Regions from separate parts of the Stenotrophomonas sp. Y-13 genome, predicted to be linked through region 2. Evidence: riboswitches for the same ligand, from Rfam matches in the RefSeq annotation. Region 2 holds a riboswitch; the other holds the start of a gene.
The links. A riboswitch is a leader RNA that binds a small molecule or an ion and turns the genes downstream of it on or off. The one in region 2 is predicted to bind cobalamin.
Positions count from the first base shown of each region.

Region 1: linked by a shared signal. The riboswitch ahead of btuB (TonB-dependent vitamin B12 receptor) and the one ahead of ACJ7VY_RS15165 (ribonucleoside-diphosphate reductase subunit alpha) in region 2 are both predicted to bind cobalamin.

Region 1 is NZ_CP176501.1:534,004-539,315, reverse strand. It holds gene ACJ7VY_RS02320 (TfoX/Sxy family protein) at 1-261, shown strand, start outside; gene cobS (adenosylcobinamide-GDP ribazoletransferase) at 279-1,022, opposite strand; gene ACJ7VY_RS02310 (histidine phosphatase family protein) at 1,019-1,603, opposite strand; gene cobT (nicotinate-nucleotide--dimethylbenzimidazole phosphoribosyltransferase) at 1,600-2,670, opposite strand; cobalamin riboswitch at 2,804-3,046, shown strand; gene btuB (TonB-dependent vitamin B12 receptor) at 3,159-5,015, shown strand; gene gph (phosphoglycolate phosphatase) at 5,177-5,312, opposite strand, start outside.
Region 2 is NZ_CP176501.1:3,333,740-3,339,051, reverse strand. It holds gene ACJ7VY_RS15175 (vWA domain-containing protein) at 1-411, shown strand, start outside; gene ACJ7VY_RS15170 (DUF2884 family protein) at 552-1,361, opposite strand; cobalamin riboswitch at 1,629-1,853, shown strand; gene ACJ7VY_RS15165 (ribonucleoside-diphosphate reductase subunit alpha) at 2,120-4,429, shown strand; gene ACJ7VY_RS15160 (four helix bundle protein) at 4,493-4,813, opposite strand; gene ACJ7VY_RS15155 (ribonucleotide-diphosphate reductase subunit beta) at 5,025-5,312, shown strand, end outside.

The DNA of each region.
Region 1 (5,312 bases), 870 kb from region 2:
AAGGTCCGCCGCGCCGGCTTCAAGCCCAGCCTCAACCTGCTGTACTCGCTGGAAGGCGCGCTGGTCGGCTGCCATTGGCAGGAAGTGCCCGATGCCCGCCGCCAGCAACTGGTCTCCGAGTACGAAGCCGCGGCCGTTGGCCTGCCGGCCACGCGTGCCGGGCAGATGGCCGGTCCGGTCCACGAAACCCACATGCAGCCGCACGCGGCCGCTGACGACGGCGACGACGAGGTCGGCGAGATCCGTTTCAGCGAGGACTGACGCCCGCAGCCGGGCCGCTACGGCACCGGCAAGGCGATTCCCCCCAGCAGCACCAGCGCCAGCAACAGCAGGCTTTCGGTGACCTCGACGCTGGCGCCCAGGCAGTCGCCGGAAATACCGCCCAGCCGGCGCCGCCACCAGGCCGCGACCAGCGCCACCAGCGGCAGCGCCAGCAGCAGCGGCCAGGCCACGAAGGCGGTGACCACGGCCAGCAGCAGCGCCCACGCCCACATCGAGCGCAGGCTCAGCTGCCATGAAAAGCGTTCGGCCATGCCCGCAGCGTGCAGCGACGGCAACAACCGGCTCCACCACAGCGTGCCCCAGCGCGCCCACGCCGGCACCAGCACGATGCCGTACCACAGCGGGCTGGCGGACAGTTCGGACAGCAGCACGAACTTGAGCAGCAGCTGCATCACCAGGGTGACCACGCCGAACACGCCCAGGTGCGGATCCTTGAGCACTTCGAGGAAACGCTGCGGGTCGCGGTGCGCGGCACCGAAGGCATCGGCGACGTCGCCCAGTCCATCCAGGTGCAGCGCGCCGGTCACCCACACCCACGCCAGCAGGGCAAGCACGCCGGCGAGCCAGGGCCGGTCGCCGAGCAGGTACAGCGGCGCGGCCAGCAGCGCGCCGATGATCCCGCCGACCAGCGGGTAATACACCGCGGCGCGGCTGAGGTCGTCGTCGCGGAAGTCCTTCACCTGCGGCGTCGGCAGCCGGGTCAGGAACTGGATGGCCAGGATCAGGCGGCGCACGCTCACGGCTGGCACAGCTCCAGCAGCTCACCCCACACCTGCCCGTCCTGCGCGCGCTCCACGCGCAGGCGCACGCGGGTGCCGTAGTCGATGCGCATCGCCCACAGGGCCGCCAGCGGAATGCCGCACACGCGCGACACCGCCAACCGCAGCACCCCGGCGTGGCTGACCACCAGCACCGGCCCGTCGCCCTCGTCCTCGTCCAGCAGCCGCTGCAGCTGGGCATCGATGCGCTGCTGGAACTGTTGCCAGCTCTCGCCATTGGGCGGCACCACCGCATGCGGCGCGTCGTACAGCCCGGCCAGCAGTTCGGCGGGGATTTCATCGTAATGGCGACCGTCCCAGTCGCCGAAATCGAGTTCGGCCCAGTCCGGGTGGATTTCGCAGAACAGTTCGCGGCCGGCAAGCAGCGCGGTGGCGGTATCCAGCGCACGGCGCCGCGGCGAGGCGATCACCCGGCTCCACTGGCCGTCGGCGTGGCGCTGCAGCAGCGCGTCCACCGCGCCATCGAGCAGCGGCGGATCGCTGCGGCCGTCCAGGTGGCCCTGGCGGCCGGTGGAGGCATGGCGCATCAGGTCCAGGATCACGGCGCGGTGCTCCGCCCGGCAACCGCGGCTTCGGCGAACGTGGCCATGCCGTTGTGCAGCGCGCAGGCCAGGCGCAGCAGCGGCAGCGCCAGCGCCGCGCCGGAACCCTCGCCCAGCCGCAGGTCGAGCTGCAGCAGCGGGTCGGCCTGCAGTTTCTCCAGTACCCGCGCATGACCGCGCTCGGCGGAGCGGTGCGAAAACAGCAGCCACGGCCGCAGCGACGGATTGATGCGCACTGCCGCCAACGCGGCGGCCGAAACGATGAAGCCATCCACCAGCACCGGCACGCCGCGCTGGGCGGCGGCGATCATGGCCGCGGCCAGCGCCGCGATCTCGAGCCCGCCGACGCGGCGCAGGGCTTCGCGGCCCAGGTCGGCGGCGGCGGCGATGGACGCGCCATGCAGGGCCAACGCCTGCGCGGTCACGGCCTGCTTGTGGGCAATCCGCGCCGCATCCAGGCCGGTGCCGGCGCCCACCAGTTCGGCCAGCGGCAACGGCCCCAGCACCGCCGCAAGCGCACTGGCCGAGGTGGTGTTGCCGATACCCATCTCGCCCAGCAGCAGCAGGTCGGCACCCTCTCCGCAGGCCGCGGCCACCGCGCGCTGGCCGGCGGCGAACGCCGCGTCGAGGTCAGCCGGCGCCATCGCCGGGCCGGTACTGAAATCGTCGGTGCCGCGGCGCGGCTTGTCCCAGGTCACGCCACTGACCGGCGCATCGGCCAGGCTGCCGACGTCCCAGACATGCAGCGGCACGCCCAGTTCGCGCGCCAGCACCGCAATGGCGGCGCCACCGGCGGCGAAGTTGCGCAGCATCTGCACCGTCACTTCGGCCGGATACGCCGACACGCCCTGCGCGGCGACGCCATGGTCGCCGGCGAACACCAGCACCGGCACGCGCGTGGCCTGCGGCTGCTCGCGCCGCTGCAGCGCGGCCAGTTCGATGGCGAGGGTTTCCAGGCGCCCCAGCGCCCCCTCGGGTTTGGTCAGTTGCCGCTGGCGGGCGATGGCGTGCTGCCGGTGCGGCTGCGAGGGCGCCGGGCAGGCCCGGGTGAACCATGCGTCTGTCACGTGTATTCCGATACCGCGTTGCAATCGCGCATTGTAGGGCGCGTGCCGCCGGCGCGATGTGCCGTGGCGGGCGCCACGACGCCGTGGGCCGCCCATCGCGCGGCACGCCGGGCAGCGCCGCGGACGATGGCATAGAATGCCCGCACTTTCGGGTGACTGGCCGGACTCGCTCCGGCCGGTTGAAACGGGAAGCCGGTGCCGCGCCTGCCAGGGACATCCTGGCCCGCGCCAGTCCGGCGCTGCCCCCGCAACGGTAAGCAGGACAAGGCCAGGCATACCGCCACTGTGCATCCATCGCACGGGAAGGCGCCTGGCCGGAAGCGTCGACGCGCTTCGCCTGCAAGCCCGGAGACCGGCCCGGAAGCCGACTGGTTGCGATGCGGAGGGCATGGCGGCGGCAGTAGCGCCGTGCGCGCACTCCGTCGTGTCCCTCTCCTGGCAGCCTCCACCGTCCATCCGCGCGGGAGCGCGCGGATCCAGGAGTTCCCATGAAATTGCCTTACCACACCCTTTCCCTCGCCCTTGCGCTCGCACTGCCGGGCCTTGCCAGTGCCGAACAGGCACCGACCGAGCTCGACGACGTGGTGGTCACCGCCACCCGCACGCCGGTCTCCATCGCCGACAGCGTCGTGCCGGTGCAGGTCATCGACCGCGAGCAGATCGATCGCAGCCAGGCCACCTCGCTGCTGGACCTGCTGCGCGGCCGCGCCGGCCTGGACTTCGTCAACCAGGGCGGCCCCGGCAAGATCACTTCGCTGTTCATGCGTGGCAGCGCCTCCAGCCAGGTGCTGGTGCTGGTCGACGGCGTGCGCATCGGCGCCGCCTCCAGCGGCATGCCGGCGCTGCAGGACCTGCCCATCGACCAGATCGAGCGCGTGGAGATCGTGCGCGGGCCGCGTTCGAGCCTGTACGGCTCCGAGGCGATCGGCGGCGTCATCCAGATCTTCACCCGCGCTGCCGGCCAGGGCCTGCAGCAGAACCTGGCGCTGACCGCCGGTAGCCACAACCTGCGCCAGGCCAGCGCCGGCTTCAGCAACCGCGGCGAGCGCGGCTGGGTATCGGCGCAGGGCGCCTGGCAGAAGACCGACGGCATCAACGCGTGCAACGGCTCGGCCACGCTGTTCCAGGGCTGCTATGTCGACGAACCCGACCGCGACGGTTACCGCAACGCCTCGCTCAACGTGCGCGGCGGCTATGCGCTGTCCGAGACCCTGGGCGTGGAAGGCCACATGCTCGATGCCGCCAGCCGCAACCAGTACGACGGCAGCATCTACAGCGGCAACGAGGCCGACAACCAGCAACGGGTATACGGCGGCAAGCTGCGCTGGGCCCCGGGCGATGCATTCCGCCTGTCCGCGCAGATTGGACGCAACGACGACCAGGCCGACAGCTACTACGTCCAGGCCGGCACGCGCAGCTTCGTGTCCACGTTCGACACGCGCCGCGACACCGCCAGCGTGCAGGGCGATTTCCTGTTCGCCGAAGGCCAGCAGCTGAGCGTCGGCGGCGACTGGCAGAAGGACCAGGTGACCAGCACCACCGCCTATTCGATCGACAACCGCGACAACACCGGCGTGTTCGCCGAATACCAGGGCCGCTTCGGTGCGCATTCGCTGCAGGCCAGCGTGCGCAACGACGACAACGAGCAGTTCGGCAACCACACCACCGGCAGCCTCGGCTACGGCCTGGCGCTCGGCCACGGCCTGCGCCTGACCGCCAGTGCCGGCACCGGCTTCAAGGCGCCGACCTTCAACGACCTGTACTACCCGTGGTCGAGCAACCCGGCATTGAAGCCGGAGGAATCCACCAGCGTGAACGTCGGCATCGCGCAGTACGGCGAGGGCTGGAACTGGACCTTCAACGCTTACGAAAGCCGCATCGACCAGCTGATCGCGCTGGACAGCACCTACACCCCGTACAACATCGCCAAGGCGCGCATCCGCGGCGCCGAACTGACCGGCTTCGCATCGCTGGCCGGGTTCGACATCAACGCCCAGGCCAGCTTCACCGATCCGCGCGACCACACCCGCGGTGCGGCCAGCCACGACAACTGGCTGCCGCGTCGCGCCCGCACCAGCGGCCGCCTCGACGTGGACCGCGGCTTCGGGCCGCTGCGCGTGGGCGTGACCGCCAGCGCCACCGGCCATCGTTTCGACAACGCCGCCAACACCCTGCGCTTGGCCGGCTACGGCACCGTGGACCTGCGCGTGGAGTACGCCCTCAACGAGGCATGGAGCCTGCAGGCCCGGGCGGCCAACGTGTTCGATCGCGCGTACGAAACCGTGGCCTGGTACAACCAGCCTGGCCGCGAGTACCAGCTGACCCTGCGCTACCGCTCGCGCTGAAGCCCCAGCACGACCGCTCCATCGACGCCCCGGCCTCCCGCCGGGGCGTCATTGCATGCCGGCCGCGGCTCAGCGGCTTCATGGCCGTGGCATGTCCGGGCGTGGCCCCAGGCAGCGACAGAGGCAACATCCCCGCGCCGCGCGGAGCGGCCGGTTGCCACTCAGCAGCGTGCCGTCAGTTCCCGCAGGTCGTCGATCACCGCGACCGCACCGGCCGCGTCCAGATCCAGATCGCGCGGGTAGCCGTAGCGCACCAGGGCGATCGGCATGCCCGCGGCGTTGGCCGCCTCCAAGTCG
Region 2 (5,312 bases):
GGCGACATGCCCGAGGCGATGAACGAAGCCTTCGCGCATGCGGTGCAGGCGCTGGACTGGCGCGGACCGGCCACCACGCGGCTGCTGGTGTCGCTGGCCGACGCACCGCCGCACATGGACTATCCGCCGCCGCACTACGACCAGACCATGCTGGCGGCGCTGGGCAAGGGCATCAAGGTGTTCAGCGTGGCCGCGTCGGGGCAGGACACCACCGGCGAGATCGTGCAGCGGCAGATCGCCCAGTACACCGGCGGGCGCTTCATCTTCCTCACCTACAAGGTTGCGTCCGACCCGGGCAGCGGGCCGGGTCGCGAAACCGTGCACGATGTGGCCGACTATTCGGTGGATACGCTGGACGCGCTGGTGCTGCGGCTGGTGCGCGAGGAACTGGCGCAGCTGCCGCAGGGGTGAGCGCAGCGCCGTCGGCCGGGGGGATCCTTTTCCCCGCGGGAGAAGCCGCCCGAAGCGCGGATCAGGGGGCGGCGTCGACGACGGTGAACCATCGGCCCTGACCGCCCTCACCCCGACCCCGCTCCCGCGGGGAGAAGGGCTTAGGGCAGCTCGATGCGGTTGTCCGGTGCCTGTTCCTTCGCCATCGGCGCCGTGGCCGGTACCCCGCCGCCGACGTTCATCATCCGCAGCGGCTGGCCGTCGTAGCGGAACTCCAGCGCCGACTGCACCCGGTCCAGCGCCAGGACCTGGGTACACAGGGACTGCACGTGCTGCTCCAGGGCGCGGGCGCGCGCTTCGATCTTCGGCTCCAGCTCCGCTTCCATCTTCCCGGTGCGTTTCTCGATGCGCTCTTCGCCGCCGGTGAGCAGGGTCCACAGCAGGCCGCGGGCGAGGGAGCCCTTGAGCGATTCGGCCGATGCCTGCACGCGCTGTTCGAAACCTTCGCCGAACAGCTCCTGCTCCCAGCGCCCGCGGCCGATGGTGGAGGCGACGAAGCGCTCGGCGTCCCTGCGCAGCGCGCGCACCTTGCGCGAATCGAAGTTGCCGGTCATGGAGCCGTACACCATGTCCAGCACGTCGAAGCTGATGCCCACCGATTCATTGGCGATGCCGGTGACCGCCGGCATCAACTGACGCACCCCGGTCTCCAGTACCCGCAGGCGTTGCGCGTCCGCGGCACTGACCACCTGCATGCGCCCGTCGATGCTCAGCTCGCCATCGTGGAACACGATCTCGCGCGGGCTGGCGTCGCGCTGCCGCAGCCAGATGCCGCCGCCGTCGACCAGCACGTCGTAGTCGGTGCTGACCCCGCACTGGGTGGACGACAGCGCCGGCGGCTTCACCGGGCCGGCCTGCGCGGACAGGCATGGCAGGGCGAGCAGGGCAGCGGCGAGGAGCAGGCGGCGCATGCGGGGAATCCATTCGAAGGGCCGACAGGATCGCCGGCCGCGCCGTGGCCGGGCGCCCGCCGGAAGTCATGGCGCTGCAACTGGGGTATCGGACGATGAATGCGTGAGGCGTTTTCCTACCCGCCAATTGGCCTCCAAAGGGTTGACTGCGCAGTCCTGATGAGCCGTCGGTCCCGTGCCGGCCTGCTGCTCCGGAGGCGATCGCTTGTGCCACAAGGGGGGCGCGGCCATCCACAATATTTGGCGTTGACCTGGCCGGTCACCCCCACTATCTTGTGGCCCGTCGGTTCTGGCGGGTTGCTCCCCGCCGGATTGAAAGGGAAGCCGGTGACGCCTTCAATGGCCAGTCCGGCACTGCCCCGCAGCGGTAATTGGGAACGAACCCGCCACCCAGCACTGAGGCCCGATGCCTTGGGAAGCGGCGGAAGTAGGAGGAGGCCCCCGCCTCCGCGCCCATGAGTCCGAAGACCTGCCGACAGCCGCGCGAAGCACAGCGCGCGGTGCCGGCTGCGGAGTCTTCGAGGGGAAGACGGCTGGCGACGCGGCAGCGCCGGTGGCGACCTCGGGTCGTGCCCGTCGCGGATGCTGCGACGCCGTCCTTCCATGCTTGTCGCCCGCCACCGGCCCCCCTGGTTCCTGCGAGGGCAGGCGCCGCGTGCACCACGCCATGAGGACGCATTGCCGTGACCGCCACCGATACCGCCGTTGCCCCTGCCGAGGCCGGCTTCGAACTGACCCCCCCGCCGACCGCCACCGCCATGAGCGTGACCAAGCGCAATGGCGGCACCGAGCCCGTGGACCTGAACAAGATCGTCCGCGCGATCCAGCGCTGCTGCGACGGCCTGCATGCGGTCGATCCGATGCGCGTGGCCACGCGCACCATTTCCGGCCTCTACAACGGCGCCACCACCCAGGAACTGGACGAGCTGTCGATCCGCACCGCCGCGCTGCTGATCGGCGAGGAGCCCGAGTACGGCCGCCTGGCCGCGCGCCTGCTGGCCAATTTCATCGCCAAGGAAGTATCCGGCCAGGAGATCCACGCGTTCTCGCAGTCGGTCGCCCGCGGCCACGAGGTGGGCCTGATCAACGAGCGCCTGCTCAATTTCGTGCAGGTCAACGCGCGCAAGCTCAACGATGCGGTCAACCTGGGCTACGACCTCAACTTCGACTACTTCGGCCTGCGCACGCTGTACGACCGGTACCTGCTGCGCCACCCGCACACCCGCAAGGTGATCGAGACGCCGCAGCAGTTCTTCCTGCGCATCGCCAGCGCGCTGTCCGAGGACGTGCCCGAGGCGCTGGCGCTGTACCAGCGGCTGGGCAACCTGGACTACCTGCCGTCCAGCCCGACCCTGTTCAACGCCGGCACCAGCCACGAGCAGCTGTCGTCGTGCTTCCTGCTGGATTCGCCGCAGGATTCGCTCGAGTCCATCTATGCCCGCTACGGCGACATCGCGCAACTGTCCAAGTTCAGCGGCGGCATCGGCGTGAGCTACACCCGGGTGCGTTCGCGCGGTTCGCTGATCAAGTCCACCAACGGCCATTCCAACGGCATCGTGCCGTGGCTGAAGACGCTCGACTCCTCGGTCGCCGCGGTCAACCAGGGCGGCAAGCGCAAGGGCGCGGCCTGCGTCTACCTGGAGACCTGGCATGCCGACATCGAGGATTTCCTGGAGCTGCGCGACAACGCCGGCGACGATGCCCGCCGCACCCACAACCTCAATCTCGCCAACTGGGTGCCGGACCTGTTCATGCAGCGGGTGGAGGCCGACCACCCGTGGTCGCTGTTCGATCCGCGCGTGGTGCCGGAATTCACCGACCTGTACGGCGAGGCGTTCGAGCGCGCCTACCTGCAGGCCGAGGCACAGGGCAAGGCGGTCAAGACCGTGCCGGCGCGCAAGCTGTACGCGCGGATGATGCGCACCCTGGCCGAGACCGGCAACGGCTGGATGACCTTCAAGGACAAGTGCAACAAGGCCAGCAACCAGACCCTGCGCGCCGGCAACGTCATCCACCTGTCCAACCTGTGCACCGAGATCCTGGAAGTCACCTCGGCCGAGGAGACGGCGGTGTGCAACCTGGGCTCGATCAACCTCGGCAACCACCTGGACGCGCATGGAGATTTCGATTTCGACAAGCTCGCCGAGACCGTGCGCCTGGCCGTGCGCCAGCTCGACCGCGTGATCGACCTGAACTTCTACCCGATCGAGACCGCGCGCCGCGGCAACCTGCGCTGGCGCCCGGTCGGCCTGGGCTGCATGGGTCTGCAGGACGTGTTTTTCCGCAAGCGCCTGCCGTTCGACTCGGACGCCGCGCGCGCGCTGTCGGCGAAGATCGCCGAGGCGATCTACTACCACGCGCTGGAAACCTCGTGCGAGCTGGCGCAGGAGCGCGGCCGCCACCCCTCGTTCAACGACACCCGCGCCGCCAGCGGCGAGCTGCAGTTCGATGCCTGGGGCGTGGTGCCGGCCGACGCCGCGCGCTGGGACGCGCTGCGCGAGCGCATCGCCCAGCACGGTCTGCGCAACTCGCTGATGATCGCCATCGCCCCGACCGCGACCATCGCCTCGATCGCCGGCTGCTACGAGTGCGTGGAGCCGCAGGTATCCAACCTGTTCAAGCGCGAGACCCTGTCCGGCGACTTCCTGCAGGTCAACCGCTACCTGGTCGGCGAGCTCAAGCAGCTGGGGCTGTGGACGCCGGAGATGCGCGACGCGATCAAGCTGGCCGACGGCTCGATCCAGAACCTGCCGCAGATCCCCGAGGCGCTGCGCGGCGTGTACCGCACCGCGTGGGAACTGCCGATGCGCGCGCTGATCGACATGGCCGCAGACCGCGGCGCCTTCATCGACCAGTCCGCCTCGCTCAACCTGTTCATGGAGAGCCCGAACATCGGCGCGATGTCGTCCATGTACATGTACGCGTGGAAGAAGGGCATCAAGACCACCTACTACCTGCGCTCGCGCCCGGCCACCCGGATCGCCAAGACCACGGTCAGCAGCTACACCCCGGCCGAAGCCGTCGCCTGCTCGCTGGAGAACCCGGAAGCCTGCGAGGCCTGCCAGTGAGGCAGGAGTGAATGAAGAGGAGTGAGGAGTAAGAAGGAGCAACGGCAAAAAGCCACCGTCATTTCATCTTTCTCTCCTTCGTCTGCGCCGCATGCTGGTCAGCATGCGGATGGTTTCCTCGATCAGACCGCGCGCGCCTGTTGTCTGGTCGTGGGGAAACCAATACAGGTCTTCGCACAATGTCAGCAGTGTTTCCACTTCGGACAGTGAGCCGTGTGCTATCGCAAGGAAGTGCGCCTTCTCTGCAGAACTCTCGCGGGTCCAGCCTTCGGCAATGTTGGCAGGAATGGAAATGGCGGCACGGGTGAGCTGGCTCCGCATCCCGTAAACCTCTTCGCGCGGAAGTCCGGGCACCAGCTGGTAGACGGAAAGCGCCAGCTTCATGGCTTTCTGCCAGAGAACAGTTCGTTGGTAATGCATGCGTTCCCGGGGGGCGAATCCGGCCCCAGCTTCGCCTTCCCGGGAAAGCCAAAAAATAAGGAATTTTCTTATGTCCTCGTCAGCCGATACCCTTGCAGTGACCCCTCTCGCTCCTCACTCCTCTTCACTCACTCCTCTTCTTCTCGACCCGGGCTTCGAACTGACCCTGCGCCCGATGCGCTACCCGCAGTTCTATGACATGTACCGCGATGCGATCAAGAACAGCTGGACGGTCGACGAGATCAACTTCCAGATCGACATCACCGACCTGCACCACAAGATGACCGCGGCCGACCGCCACCTGATCCACCGCCTGGTGGCGTTCTTCGCCACCGGCGATTCCATCGTTTCCAACAACCTGGTGCTGAACCTGTACCAGCACCTCAACGCGCCGGAAGCGCGCATGTACCTGTCGCGCCAGCTGTATGAAGAAGCGCTGCACGTGCAGTTCTACCTGACCCTG